Regions from separate parts of the Bacillus sp. MUM 13 genome, predicted to be linked through region 1. Evidence: riboswitches for the same ligand, from Rfam matches in the RefSeq annotation. Region 1 holds a riboswitch; the other holds the start of a gene.
What was found. A riboswitch is a leader RNA that binds a small molecule or an ion and turns the genes downstream of it on or off. The one in region 1 is predicted to bind S-adenosylmethionine.

Region 1 (7,401 bases):
GTGAATATCAGGGGCAGCTAAGTAACAGGGATAAGCTTGTGCAATGCTTGGAGCTTCGGGAGCAGCTTCATATGAAATTGACCAGGGCAGGGACATATGCATCATTGAGAAGATCGGCAGATGGAACAGACTCTGTCAATCAGGCAGATTATGCACAATTTTCTGCGCTGATGACTAAGGTGAATGCTGCCCTTTCATTTATTGATTCTGAAATTCTTGAATTGCCAGAGTCAGACTTAAGAGAATACGTAGCATCAGAACCAAACCTTAAGGTATTTGAGAAGAATTTATTAGAATTGCTGGAGACGAAAAAACATAAGCTTTCACCAGAAACAGAAAAGGCTCTTGCTGCATTAGGAGATGTGCACAGCTCACCTTATAAAGTATATGAAATGGGCAAATTGGCCGATATGCAGTTTCAGCCGATACATGATGAAGAGGGAAATGAATATCCGGTTTCTTTTTCTTTATTTGAAGACCGTTATGAATTCTCACCGGATACGGCTCTTCGCAGGAAAGCATACGGATCATTCGTGAATACATTAAAACAATATAAAAATACCTTTGCCCAAGCATATTCGGCAGAGGTTTCGAAGCAGGTCGCACTTTCACGGCTGCGCAGCTATGAATCTGTCACGGAAATGCTGCTTGAGCCCCAGCAGGTAACAGCTGGCATGTATAATAATCAGCTCGATATCATCCAGGGTGAGCTTGCTCCTCATATGCGCCGCTACGCCCAGCTGAAAAAAAAGGTGATGGGGCTTGATAAGATGCTTTTCTGTGATTTGAAAGCGCCGCTTGATCCTGAATTTAATCCAGCAACAACGTATGAAGATGCGTGCGAAGTCATTCTTGAAGCACTAAAGGTAATGGGACCCGAGTATAGTGAAATCATGAAAAAGGGGCTGACAGAAAGATGGGTTGACCGTACAGACAATGTCGGAAAAGGAACGGGGGCTTTCTGTTCAAGCCCGTATGGAGTTCATCCATATATTTTAATTACCTGGCAGGATACTATGCGCGGCGCATTTGTATTAGCACATGAGCTGGGACATGCCGGACATTTTTACCTGGCTAACAAAAATCAGCGGCTATTCAATACAAGGCCATCAACCTATTTCGTTGAAGCCCCGTCCACACTAAATGAGCTTCTTTTGGCGAAGCATCTCCTTGCTAATACGGAAGATAAGCAGATGAGGCGCTGGATCATCCTGCAGCTGCTTGGAACCTATTACCATAATTTTGTGACACATTTGCTCGAGGGGGAATATCAGCGAAGAGTATACATGCATGCTGAAAATGGCCATCCCCTAACTGCAAAAACCTTGTCTGAAATAAAAGGAAACGTTCTTGCCGGCTTTTGGGGAGATGCTGTAGAAATAGATGAAGATGCAAGCTTAACCTGGATGCGCCAGCCGCATTATTATATGGGTTTATATCCGTATACCTACTCTGCAGGATTGACCGCATCCACAGCAGCTGCCCAAATGATCCAGGAAGAGGGCCAGCCGGCTGTTGACAGGTGGCTGGAAGTCCTGCGCGCAGGCGGAACAAAAAAACCGCTGGAACTTCTGAAGCATGCTGGAGTAGATATGTCGAAGCCGGAGTGCATCAAACAGGCAGTATCCTATGTTGGCTCCCTTGTTGATGAATTAATTGCTTTATATGAATGATATATAGAAGTTTGATTTTAATTTATCGACAATAAAGATTTTTCTAAAAACTGTTGCAATAAGAATCAGATGATGGTATATTCACCACAGGAAAAAAATTGAATAATGTTTTGCTTTAAAACTCTTATCCAGAGTAGGCGGAGGGATTTGGCCCGATGATGCCCAGCAACCGACTGTAATTCCGTTGTGAGACGGGGCGCGTGATAAAATGCGCCGGTATTTATACCAGAGGGCACGGTGCTAATTCCAGCAGAAAGATTATTCTTTCTGAGAGATAAGAGGTTAGAAGATCTATTTTTGTATTCTTCAAGCCTCTTTCTTTTACAGAAAGGGGCTTTTATTTTTTTGCTTTGTTTAATCTTGCTGCCAGACTTCCGTTTTCAGGTGCGCAGTTTCCGGAAGCAGTTATGCTTTCGTCTCACAGAACTCATTAAGAAACAACAATCTAAAAAAAGAGCCTTTAAAAATGGAAAACAGGAGGGTATTCGGCTAAAAGAGAAATTCCAGGAGTCAGAAAAACTCAAATATAACGAGGGAGAGAAATCAATGAAGAAAAATATATGGAAATCATCAATGGCCTTAATTTTTATTTTAATGCTGCTGGCAGGCTGCCAGCCGCATGTAGGGAAGCAAACAGCTGCTGATTCAAAAGCAAGTGATAAAAATCCGCTTGCAAATAAGAAAGTGGCACTTATTATGCAGCAGAATCTTGGTACATTCTCTGCACAATATATCGATGGTGTGAAGGAACAGGCTGCAAAATTTGGGGGGAAGGTTACAGTATTCACCTCTGATGGAGACCTTGCAAAAATGTCCTCTAATGTTGATGCAGCGATTAATCAGGGCTTTGATGCCATTTTAATTGACCATGGCACAAAAGAAGCACTAACAGCCGGCGTGAAAAAGGCCATTGATAAAAAAATTCCCGTTATCGCATTCGATGCTGAAGTCAGTGTACCGGGTGTAACAGTTCTTGAGCAAGGGGATCAGCAGATGGCAGAGGCTACGCTTGAAAAACTGGCAAAGGATTCGGGAGGCAAAGCCAATATCGTGAAAATTTGGGTTGCGGGATTTGCACCGATGGAAAGAAGGCAAATTGCCTATAAAGACTTTTTAGCCAAAAATACAGGAATCAAAGAGGTTTCTGCTTTTGGGGCAGCTACTCAAAATACGGCTCTTGACACCCAATCGCAAATGGAAGCTATTTTAAAACAGTATCCTAAAAAAGGCCAAATCACAGCAGTATGGGCTTCTTGGGATGAATTTGCCAAAGGGGCGGTGCGGGCCATTAAACAGGCGGGCAGAACGGATATCAAAGTTTATGGAATCGACATGAGCGATGAGGATCTTCAAATGATCCAGGATAAAAACAGCCCATGGGTGGCTTCAGCTGCAGTTGATCCAAAGGATATCGGAAGAATTCAGGTTCGTTATGCTTATCAAAAACTCAGCTCCGGATCCGCGCCTGATAAAGTAAAGTTAAATCCGGTGTTCGTCACCAAGGAAGAATTGCCGGCAGAACAAATTACGACAGCAGAGCTCAATAAATATGTGAAAGGCTGGGGACACAGCGAGCAGGGATACACAGAAAAACTCAAAGACCTGGAAAATGGGAAGTAATGAATTGTAAAGCCCAGCCCCAGGCTTATGGAAGGGGGAGCATAAATTGAGTGCTAAATTGCTGGAGATGAAAAGCATTTCGAAATCATTCGGCCAAGTGAAGGCCTTGAATAAGGCAAAATTAGAGCTGAGAGCAGGAGAAGTGCATGCGCTGCTCGGAGCAAATGGTGCCGGTAAAAGCACACTGATTAAAATTCTTTCAGGGGTGTTCACTGAGGACAACGGTGAAATTGTATTGGACGGCAGAACCGTCAGCTTCCGCTCTCCTAAGGAAGCCAAAGACTGTGGAATTCATTGCGTGTACCAGGAGGTGGATACAGCCATTGTTCCGCAATTGTCAGTTGCTGAAAATATTTTGCTGGATTCATTTGCCGCGGAAAGAAAATGGTTTGTATCAAGGAAAAAGATGCTCAAACAGGCACATGACGCTTTGATTCAGCTTCATGCAGGGGGGATTTCACCTGATAAGCCGGCGTCTGCTCTCACCCTGGCAGAAAAACAAATGGTCCTGATAGCACGTGCCCTTGTCAGGGAGGCAAAAATCATTATTTTTGATGAGCCGACAGCCCCTCTTTCGCTTGAAGAAACACGGCATTTATTTGAAATTATCCAGAAGCTGAAAAAGAGGGGGGTAGCAAGCATTTTTATCTCTCACAGGCTCCCGGAGGTTTTTGAAATTTGTGACCGCATTACGGTAATGAGGGATGGAGAAGCAGTAGGAACGTTCCTTTCCCCGGAAATCACCCAGCAGCAAGTGGTAGACAAGATGCTTGGCAGCCAGCTGAGCATGGAGCTATTAAGACCCGGGAGCAAAATAGGAGATGTGCTGCTTGAGGTCAGGCATTTGGACGATGATGAGATGCTTAGAGATATTTCTTTCTCTGTTTCAAAAGGAGAAGTTGTCGGTGTAGTGGGTCTTGTCGGAGCAGGGAAGACAGAACTGGCCAAAGCTCTGTTTGGCCTGAGTCCCTGGAAGAGCGGGGAGGTCGTTGTACACGGGGAACATTTTAGATTTAAGCATCCCTCTCAGGCAATTAAGGCTGGCTTTGCCCTTGTACCGGAAGAAAGGCGGAAAGAGGGGCTGTTTATCGGGGAATCTGTCCAGGCCAATATCACTTTTCCTCATCTGAGGAGATTCTCCAGCTATTCATTTTTAAAGAAAAAGGCGGAACAAAAATATACAGAAGAAATGATTGATACACTTGGAATAAAAACGCATAGCAGCCAAACTCCCGTAATGAACTTAAGCGGCGGAAATCAGCAAAAGGTAGCTATCGGAAAGTGGATGTCCGGACAAGCAGAAATTTATCTGTTTGATGAGCCAGCCAAGGGTGTGGATATAGGAGCAAAGAAGGATATTTTTCAGCTCATACACCGCCTGGCCGGCAGCGGAAAGGGAGTTCTTTACTTTTCATGTGATATTACTGAAATTCTTGCGGTATCCGATCGGCTTCTGGTTATGTATGATGGAGCAATTGTGAAGGAACTGACAGCGGCTGAGGCGACACAGGAGGAAATCCTGCTGTATGCAAGCGGAGGAAAGGAAGATGGAAATGAACGGGAAATTCATCGGGTTTTTATTTAAATATGGAGCCATCCTTTTAATGGTGCTGATATTAATTTATTTTAGCTTGGTGAATGGCGCATTTCTTTCTTATGGAAATATATCGGACATTCTGAGGTCCATATCCATCGTTACACTGCTTGCTTTAGGAGTCACATTTACGCTGATTGTGGATGGCTTTGATTTATCTGTCGGTTCGACGATGAGCTTGTCTACAGTTTTGACATCGTCGCTCATGGTATGGTTTCAGCTTCCCCTTTGGCTCGTTATCATCCTTCCAATCATTACAGGTGTGCTCGTAGGGTTATTTAATGCCTTGCTGATAGTGAAAATCAGGATTCCGGATCTTCTTGCAACACTTGGAGTCATGTATATTGTTTCAGGCTTTCACCGGACATATACAGAGGGGTACTCTATTTATAGCCATATGGAAATGACAACAGGAGGAAAAGCCCCAGGCGAATTTTATAAAAGCTTTCTGTGGGTAGGACAGGGGGAACTGGGTGGAGTGCCTGTTCCTGTTATTATCATGCTGGTGTTTGTGGCTGCTGTGTTCATTATTCTGACCCATACCAGATGGGGCAGAATTTTGTATATGACAGGCGGAAATGCTGAAGCTGCACGCCTGTCTGGCATAAATGTCAATAAAGTGAAGCTGCTGTCTTACATTGTTTCTGGAATATTTGCTTCATTGGCAGGGATTCTTTTTGCCGCCCGTGTTGGATCAGGGCAGATCGATGCAGGTTCATCCATGCTTATGGAAGCTGTTGCAGCTGTATTCGTCGGTTTTTCCGTTCTTGGTGCAGGCAAGCCGAATGCGCTCGGCACATTTTTCGGAGCTGCTTTGATAGGTGTTTTGTTAAATGGTTTAACCATGCTGAATCTTCCTTATTACGCATTTGAAATTGTGAAAGGCACGGTTCTTGTGCTTGCCCTGGCCGTAACCTATATCCATGTAGGAAAAAGGAGCGGAAGCCTTAGGAAAAAACGGCTTCAGCAGCCAGTGAAAAAGGCGGGCTGACTATACAGACAGACCAGGATGAGGCGATGCCGCTTTCGGCATCGTCTTTTAATTTGGAGAATTTTTAGCCATGGTATTCTCTGAGTACTCCTCTCAAACCTTCACTTGCTGAGATTGGATTTTTACCTCTGATTAAAATAGGCCTTCTTATCAAGAAGCTCTCTTCATTGCTGGGCAGCGGACTTATAAGCAAGTGAAAAGGGATTAAAAAATAGCTAAAAAGTTTCCTTCAATAAAATATTGACGTAAACGTGTTAAATTATGGTATATTGAAGGATAGCAGGATTTTTTCTCAAAAGTCATTAATAAAATGAACGTTTTTATAACATATGGGTGGTGCATGCTGTGGAAACACGTACAGGCAGAAAGCAGCAAAAAAAGAAAAAGAAATCTGTTTTAAAGGGCATATTAACTTTTGTTTTCCTTATTTTTTTAGCAGCAGGAGGATATGCGGGTTTTCAATATTATGAGGGCTTAAAACAGGCCAAGCCTGCAGCTCAGCTGGAAAAACACTATGATGATTTTCAGGCTGCCGATAAAATTGAGGGTATACAAAATGTGCTTCTGCTGGGTATTGATGCCCGCAAAAAGGGTGAAGTATCACGTACGGACAGCATCATGGTCGGGCAATATGATACAGATACCGAACAGCTTAAACTTGTTTCGATTATGAGAGATAATTACGTTGACATTCCGGGGCACGGCAAGAATAAAATCAATGCAGCATTTTCATTTGGCGGACCTGAACTGCTTCGTAAAACAATTGAACAAAACTTTGGCATTGATGTAAATTATTATGCATTGGTTGATTTTAAAGGCTTTGAAAAAATTGTAGATGCACTATCACCTGAAGGCATTCAGATTGATGTGGAGAAAGCTATGTCCAAGAACATCGGTGTTAATCTGAAACAGGGAGTCCAAAAACTTCATGGGAAAGAATTGCTTGGATATGCAAGATTCCGCCACGATGCAAGAGGGGACTTTGGGCGTGTAGAACGCCAGCAGAAGGTAATTGGAGCTCTTAAGGAAAAATTTTTGAGCGTAAGCGGAGTGGTCAAGCTTCCTAAAATGGTCGGAACCATCCAGCCTTACATTGATACAAATATGAAGACTTTGACGGCAATTGGCATTGCAAAGGATATTATTATCAATAAAAGTAATATTCAAACGATGGTCATTCCGGTTAAAGATGGCTTTAAAGAAACCAGATATCCTAATGCTGGACAGGTTTTAGAGCCTGATTTAGCCAAAAATAAAGAAGCACTGCAGGAATTCCTTGTCAATGGAAATCAAGAAACGGAATACGGTCTATCCAGCCCGAAATGATCAGGACAATGAAGGAAACCGTTACTTTTAGATAGAAAGAAAAAAGCAGCCTCATCTCGATGAGCTGCTTTTTCTTATGCTGAAATTTATTTCTTCACTATGATTTTTGTTGGTTTGCTTACGTTTCCTGCTTTATCTCTTGCATAGAGGTATATGGGGCCTGTTGCTTTCTTGCTCATGTATATGGTGAATTGCCC
Region 2 (7,401 bases), on a different contig from region 1:
CAAGAGCTGTTGTCGGCTCATCGGCAATCAGGATTTCAGGATTGCACACCAGGGCAATGGCAATCATGATCCGCTGCCTCATTCCCCCGCTAAATTGATGGGGATATTGCTTAAGCCGGGATTCCGGTCCAGGAATGCCCACAAGAGAAAGCATTTCAACCGCCTTTTCCCTTGCTTTTTCTCTGGATATATTTTCATGCTGCAAAATGCCTTCAATGATTTGTTCCCCGATTGTCAGTGTAGGATTCAGTGCTGTCATGGGATCCTGAAAAATCATCGAAATATCTGCTCCCCTGACCTTCCGCATTTCTTTTTCCCTGGTTTTTGCCAAGTTCCTGCCGTTAAACAGGATTTCCCCTCCCGTTATCCTGCCGGGGGGATTTGGAATCAATCCCATTATGCTCTGTGAAGTCACGCTTTTCCCGCAGCCCGATTCCCCGACAATGGCCAACGTTTCTCCCCTGAACAAATCAAAGGTTACACCTCTTACTGCTTCGACTTGACCGCCGTATGTATCAAATTTCACCTCAAGGTTTTTTACTTTCAATACTTTTTCCATCCTGCTCACCTCCTTAGCTTAGGGTCAAATGCATCCTGCAAGCCGTCTCCGAGTACATTAAAAGCGAACATTGTCGCTGATATAAAAAAGGCCGGGAAGAAAAGAAGCCACCAATTCCCTGTTAAAATTGCCGACAATGCATCATTTGCCATCATGCCCCAGCTTGTGTTCGGAGGCTGTATGCCAAGACCAAGAAAACTTAGAAAGGCCTCTGCAAAAATGGCGGACGGGATAGTCAGCGTCATTTGTACAATGATTGGCCCCATTGTGTTTGGAAGCAGGTTTTTCTTAATAATCCGGGAGGTTTTCGTCCCAAACGTCTTTGAAGCCAGCACAAATTCATAGTTCTTGATTTGCAGGACCTGCCCGCGGACAATCCTGGCCATACCAATCCAGCCAGTAATCGAAAGTGCCGCAATGATGGTAAAAAGCCCAGGCCCAAGCACAACCATAACCAGTATGACAACAAGCAGATAAGGCAGTCCGTATAATACTTCAATGATTCTCATCATGAAATTGTCTGTTCTTCCGCCTTTATATCCTGAAAATCCCCCGTATGCAACACCGATAACTAGATCCACAAGAGCAGCAGCAGCCCCCACGAACAATGATACCCTGGCACCGATCCATGTTCTGTTAAATACATCTCTGCCAAATGAATCTGTGCCAAACCAGTATTCACTGGACGGAGGCAGGTTTTGTTTTCTCAAATTTTCCGCATGGTGCGGAAGCAGCGGCCCGAAAATCGCCATAATCACAAGAAAAACCAGGAAAAGCAGGCCCCCGACAGCAAGTTTATTTTTCAAAAGCCTGCGAAATGAATCCTGCCAATATGAGAGACTTGGCCTGACCACTTTTTCCGCCTTTTGCGCATCTTTACTTTTTGGCCGGAACCATTCATCAGGAATGTCCGGCGCTCTATGGGATTCATTCATCTTATGAAGTTCCATTTAATTGCCATCCTTTCTATGCAGCTTGATCCGGGGATCTAAAATTCCATATGCAATATCCACCAAAAACAGCATGACAATTAAAATACAGCTGTAAAAGACCGTTGTACCCATGATGACGGGATAATCACGATTGCCGATGCTGTCGACAAAGTATTTCCCCATGCCAGGAATGGCAAAAATCTTTTCAATGACAAAGGTTCCTGTCAGGATGCTTGCCGCGAGAGTCCCTAGCACTGTAATTACTGGAAGCAAAGCATTGCGGAGCGCATGCTTAATGACAATTTTAAGAGGGGAAAGGCCCTTTGCCCTGGCAGTCCTGATATAATCCTGCGTTAAAACCTCCAGCATGCTTGTCCTTGTTAATCTTGCAATAATCGCCATTGGCGCAGTTGCAAGAGCAAGGATCGGCAAAACCATGTGCATGGGGCTTTGCCAGGTAGATACAGGGAAAATCGGCCAGGTTATTGCCAGCTGCTGAATCAATAGAGTCGCCAGCACAAAATTGGGTATGGAAATCCCAAGCACTGCAATGGCCATGGCTGCATAATCGATTATCCCGTTATGGCGCAGTGCTGCAGCTATACCAAGTATCAATCCAGAAAAGACAGCCACAATAAGGGTCCACATACCTAATTCAAAGGAAATGGGAAAGCCCCTCCCGAGCATATCGTTTACTGTCTGTGATGGTTTTTTTATGGACGGGCCGAAGTCTAAAACCGCAAGCGATTTTAAATAGGCACCATATTGTACATAAAGAGGTTCATCTAAATGATAAAAAGCTTTCAAGTTCTTTTGAACAGCTTCATTTGTAGCTCTTTCTTCATTAAATGGCGACCCCGGGATAGAATGCATAAGAAAGAACGTCATGGTTACTATCAGCCAAAGAGTCACAATCATGGAAACAAGCCTTTTGATTATGTATGATTTCATCTAAAAGCTCCCCTTAACAAAATGTAGTTCTCATCGCTAATTCTGTCATGACAAGCATAGCCTGGTAAGCTTCAAGGATATCCTTTGACTGGAAACGGACAGTGCAAGTGCCGGGGACGATTTCCGTGCCTGGCATCAGGTTCGCCCATTCGGCTTCTCCGTAATTAGAGAATTCAATGGCTAGCAGAGGGCGATCCGGCGGGGTAAGCGGTTTCACCTTATCTATATTTTTTATCGCATATGCCGTTTTTTCGCGGAGGAGTGCAGCCGCCTTAGCAGGAGTCAATGATTTTACAGCTGACCGGGAAATACTTTCTTTTACTGTAACGGTTGTGATATTTGGAATCAGCTGTTCAGCTTCTAAAGCGGCCCTGTCATCTCCAGCCGACATGATTACTGGTACATCGTAATACCCCGCGACATATGCGTTAAATCCCAGTTCTCCAACAGGTGTATCATTAATAAAGAAATTTCTCACTCCAAAAATCATGCTATGGGACATAACCCCCTTCATGCCTGCCCGTGCATGATATCCCACAAACATGGCTCCCGTATATGTATCATCTAGTCCCTGAACCATGGAAAACGGCTTTACATCTCCTGTAATCAGCTGTGTTTCAGGATGGAGCCTTTCGATAAGCAAATTGTTCATCTTAGAGTGGCTGTCATTGACGATCACCTCGCTTGCTCCTTCTTCAAAAGCAGCAGAAACTACACTATTTGCTTCATCCGTCATAATGAGCCGGCTTCGTTCATAATTGTGCTGAGAAGAGTCAACATGAGTATGGTCAGCTAGACCAGTGATTCCCTCCATATCGACAGACACATATAACTTCATCCCCAAATCCACTCCCCTTTTAAAATGTTATAATTTTCTTAAAATTATAAATTATAATACTATTTCTTGCAAACTAAATCTGGCTCTATTAATAGCATTAGCCTGCAGAAAAAGCTGCTAGCATGGTGTTTTTTCTTTCTGATAAAAAATTTTCAATTCCTGTCTTCGTTACTTTATTATCTCGAAATAAAAATTAGTATTGTTTACAAACCGTTTCGAACCAACAAAACCTATAAGATAAACTGGATTGATCTCTCTTCTGCATGATTCAAAAGGCTGTTTTTGTAAACATTGCTGCTATGAAACATGGTGGCTGATTTCCGCTCCAGGATGCTCGCTCTAATCAACCTGACTTGTCAAAGGGAACACGCTCTTTTCTAAATGCTCTTTTTTTAAAGATTGTTGTTTTTTAATTTGTTATGTGAGACGAGCAAAAAAAAGGAGCTGCCTTCCGGAGAAGGTGCTCCTTTTTTCAATTCTTTCTTTCATTTTGTTTTTTAATGATAGGAAAACGCTTTTTCTCCGTGGTATCAATCTGTGTAATTTCTCCATCATGAACCGTAATCAAGATGGAGCCGAATTCCAATTCTTTAAGACTTGAAAGAATATATTTTATTTTTGATTCATCCATTTTCACGGCTCCCCCTTATGTATATACACACTTCCCAATCATTAGCCCATCACTTGCAGATCCCCTGGGCAAAAATAAATCAGTTTTGTTCCAGTTACACTTAACCTGCTTTTTCGTCAGAATTCCTTCACCTTTTTGCATTTGCAAAAACCATGACTGAGCTTTACAGAGAAAAAAATAAACCCCTTCATATTTAAAGAAGAGGTTTATGCCTTAATAAGGTCTCTTCTTATCTCCCAGACTCACGCCTGCTGGAGTTGGCACAGTATTCTCCATGAATCTGCTGCCGAGGCTTCAAAGGGCCAGTCCCTCCACCTCTCTGGATAAGCTTTCAATGCAATATATTCAATTATCATCTTAATATTTACAATACTTATCAAAAAACTTGGTTTTTTGGATATTTACAGAATAAATCCGCGGCTGATTTTTGTCAATTTAAATTCACGGAAAAATCAAGTTTTTTAAACATTATTAATATTTTACAATCATGATTGTAAAATTCATATTACACATTTATTCCCGCCTTCCTTAGAAATAAAGCAAATTTCCTTTAATTACCCATCGATTCTTTAGTGGTTTATCTGTTTATCACTTTACCAAACTAAAATATTATTATATACTACTAAAGTAATAAAACATGTACTTATCTTTTTCCTTATTCACATATAAATGAACTCAGCAGAAAGGTCGATTATTATGCAAAATAAAAAATGGGGAATGTGGGTATTGGCTACATTCGTTATTGGAAATATGGTTGGCGGCGGTGTTTTTATGCTGCCCTCGAATCTGGCACAGCATTCAAGTTCCTTGGGATCTTCAATAGCCTGGGGCATTACAGGAATTGGCGTATTTTTAATTGCTTTAGTTTTTGGGAATCTGGCAATCAGAAAACCTGAACTAAAGGCAGGGCCCCAAAGCTATGCACAAGCTATGTTTTCATCTTCCCCCAGAGCCGGAAGGGCAGCGGGGTACAGTATGGCATGGGGATATTGGGCGGCAAACTGGGCGGCCACTGCTTCTGTCATTATATCCTTCGCAGGTTATCTATCTGCATTCTTTCCAATTATGCAAAGCACTAAGCCGCTCTTTTACCTGGGATCATCTACTATAGAACTGGGTAAGTTCATCACCTTTATGGTTTGCACAGTCATGTTATGGGGCATTCAAGCCATTTTGGCAAAAAACTTTAATAGCGCCGGCACAATGAATCTTACTACAACTATTGCCAAGGTGCTCGGCTTTGCGCTTTTCATTATCGTGACAGTTTTCATTTTTGATGCAGCCAACCTTGGAAACGGCAAGGCATTCATTGATGCAAAAGGCAATGTTCTCTCTCTGGGAAGCCAAGTGAATCATGCAGCCATCTCAACGCTCTGGGCATTCATCGGCATAGAATCAGCCGTTATGCTGTCAAACAGGGCCAAATCACAGCATGATGTTAAAAAAGCAACCATTATTGGCCTGATCGTCTCTTTAGTTATATATGTAGGCATTACACTTCTCACGATGGGAGCATTGCCTCATGACCAATTAAGCCACTCAGAAAAGCCGTTAGTTGATGCACTAGAGGCAGCAATGGGACATCCGGGAGCTACCGTAATGGCAATCCTTGCACTTATTTCCCTTCTAGGTTCAACGATTGGCTGGATCGTTGTCAGCTCAGAGGTTCCCTATCAGGCTGCCAAGGATAAATTATTTCCTGCTTTTTTTGCCAAAACAAATAAAAACGGAAGTCCAATCCGTTCTTTGACTTTAACCAATGTCATGACACAGGTTTTCTTGTTCACTACCATTTCCAGCACAATAGGAATAGCCTATAATTTTGTTATAGTCGTGGCTACACTAGCCTATTTGATCCCGTATCTGGTTTCTGCCATTTACCAGCTAAAACTTGTGATTACTGGCGAAACATACGAAACCATTAAAGGTTCACGCAAGCTTGATGGATTGATTACGGTCCTTGCCCTCATTTATTCTCTATGGGTAATAAAATCAGGCACCGCCAATTTAGAAACATTTCGTTTAGGCATCGGGCTGTTTGTTTTCGGACTTATTCTCTACCCGATCTTAATGAGAAAACCAAAAACGAAATTGAATTAGCACTGTCATCCATTACAAAAATGCTCTGGTCTTTCATGCCAGGGCAATTTTTTATGGCATAAACTCACACTGTGCCGTTTTGTTTGACGTTTTACTTAAAACCTTCTTTTATCTAACTCAACGTATCTTCCCTGTTTTTTAGCAAAAAAAAAGGAATCTCCTCTTCATAAGGAGATTCATTTTCTATATATCATTCGGTAATGTAGGCAATTATGCCTTCATTATCATCGAGGACGAGTTCAATACCGGCATACGGGTTTCGATGCAGCTCCTGGTCAAGCCATAGACGAAGGGCTTCGATTAAGTTTACGGTAATGAGCACCTGCTTTCTTCCGCCTGTATAAACTTCAGCAGAAAAGCCATAATCATCGTCAAACATGAGCTCTACTTCCACTTCTTCAGGTGCAATCCCCTTTTTATCTGCAATATAAAGACAGACTGCATTAATGATATCCTGTTCTTCAGCTTTTATCTTCTCCATGAATCTCTGTCCTCTGGACGGCGATTTCTTCTGAAAAGGCTAAAGATTTTGCTGATGATCATAATAATGATCAGTATGGCTATTACATTGACTAATAGGCCGAAAATGGCTCCAAAGCCACCCAAATGCCCGAGCAAGCCTCCAAACAGCATGCCTGCCAGACCGCCAAACAGCATGCCTCTCATAAAGCCGCCTTTGCGGAAGGAATTGCTTTTGCTTGGTGAATTGTACGATCTATTATTTCTCTGATAATTTGAACGGTTATTATTCTGGAAATTTGAGCGATTGCTGTTAAAGGATCGCTTGCCGGATTTATACGATTTGGCACTCGCTGTATTAGTATGATTGTGGTCAACAAATACAGAAGCACCTGCCGGGCTGAACACCAGTGTAAGGGTGAGCATCGCAGCCAGTATTTTTTTTATCATTTTTATTCCTCCAAGAATGTTTTCTGACTTAACTTGAGATGAAGAAGAATGTTTGTACAATATAATATTATCGCATCACCTTTCCTCTATCCTTATATACGGATAAAAGGATAAAAAGTTTCATTCCATTATCAAATAGTTATTTTGAATAATATTCCCCAATCAACATTTTCCAAAACACATATCATCTAAAAATAGACTTCGTATTTTCATTTGACTGTTTGCGTAAACTTTGCTGCTAGTGAACAAGTGGGTTGATTTCCGCTCAAGGATGCCCGCTTTCCGCGGGGCGGGCGGTAAGCCTCACAAGCAATGCTTGCGGGGTCTCACAGAAAAGAGTAATTTTAGTTGAGGTTTTTACAACCTTCCATAATTAAGGATTCTCCCGAAACTCTATTACCACAGGAATAGCAAAAAAGCACGGGCTCCCCAGGAAGGAAGCTCGTGCTTTTTTTAGAATAATTATCTGATTCGGACTACA

Region 2: it holds a riboswitch for S-adenosylmethionine, as region 1 does, so the genes downstream of both, BIV59_RS05020 (YezD family protein) here and BIV59_RS05790 (sugar ABC transporter substrate-binding protein) in region 1, are expected to answer to the same signal.

What each region holds. Positions count from the first base shown of each region.
Region 1 is NZ_MLYQ01000017.1:30,695-38,095, reverse strand. Features, by position in the region: gene pepF (oligoendopeptidase F) at 1-1,673, shown strand, start outside; SAM riboswitch class I at 1,795-1,954, shown strand; gene BIV59_RS05790 (sugar ABC transporter substrate-binding protein) at 2,220-3,293, shown strand; gene BIV59_RS05785 (sugar ABC transporter ATP-binding protein) at 3,340-4,878, shown strand; gene BIV59_RS05780 (ABC transporter permease) at 4,847-5,878, shown strand; gene BIV59_RS05775 (LCP family protein) at 6,224-7,204, shown strand; gene BIV59_RS05770 (S8 family peptidase) at 7,291-7,401, opposite strand, start outside.
Region 2 is NZ_MLYQ01000014.1:28,468-35,868, forward strand. Features, by position in the region: gene BIV59_RS05000 (ABC transporter ATP-binding protein) at 1-559, opposite strand, end outside; gene BIV59_RS05005 (ABC transporter permease) at 565-1,509, opposite strand; gene BIV59_RS05010 (ABC transporter permease) at 1,510-2,442, opposite strand; gene BIV59_RS05015 (M55 family metallopeptidase) at 2,456-3,280, opposite strand; gene BIV59_RS05020 (YezD family protein) at 3,753-3,911, opposite strand; SAM riboswitch class I at 4,138-4,241, opposite strand; gene BIV59_RS05025 (amino acid permease) at 4,608-6,011, shown strand; gene BIV59_RS05030 (YxcD family protein) at 6,202-6,492, opposite strand; gene BIV59_RS05035 (hypothetical protein) at 6,480-6,920, opposite strand; gene BIV59_RS05040 (coiled-coil domain-containing protein) at 7,383-7,401, opposite strand, start outside.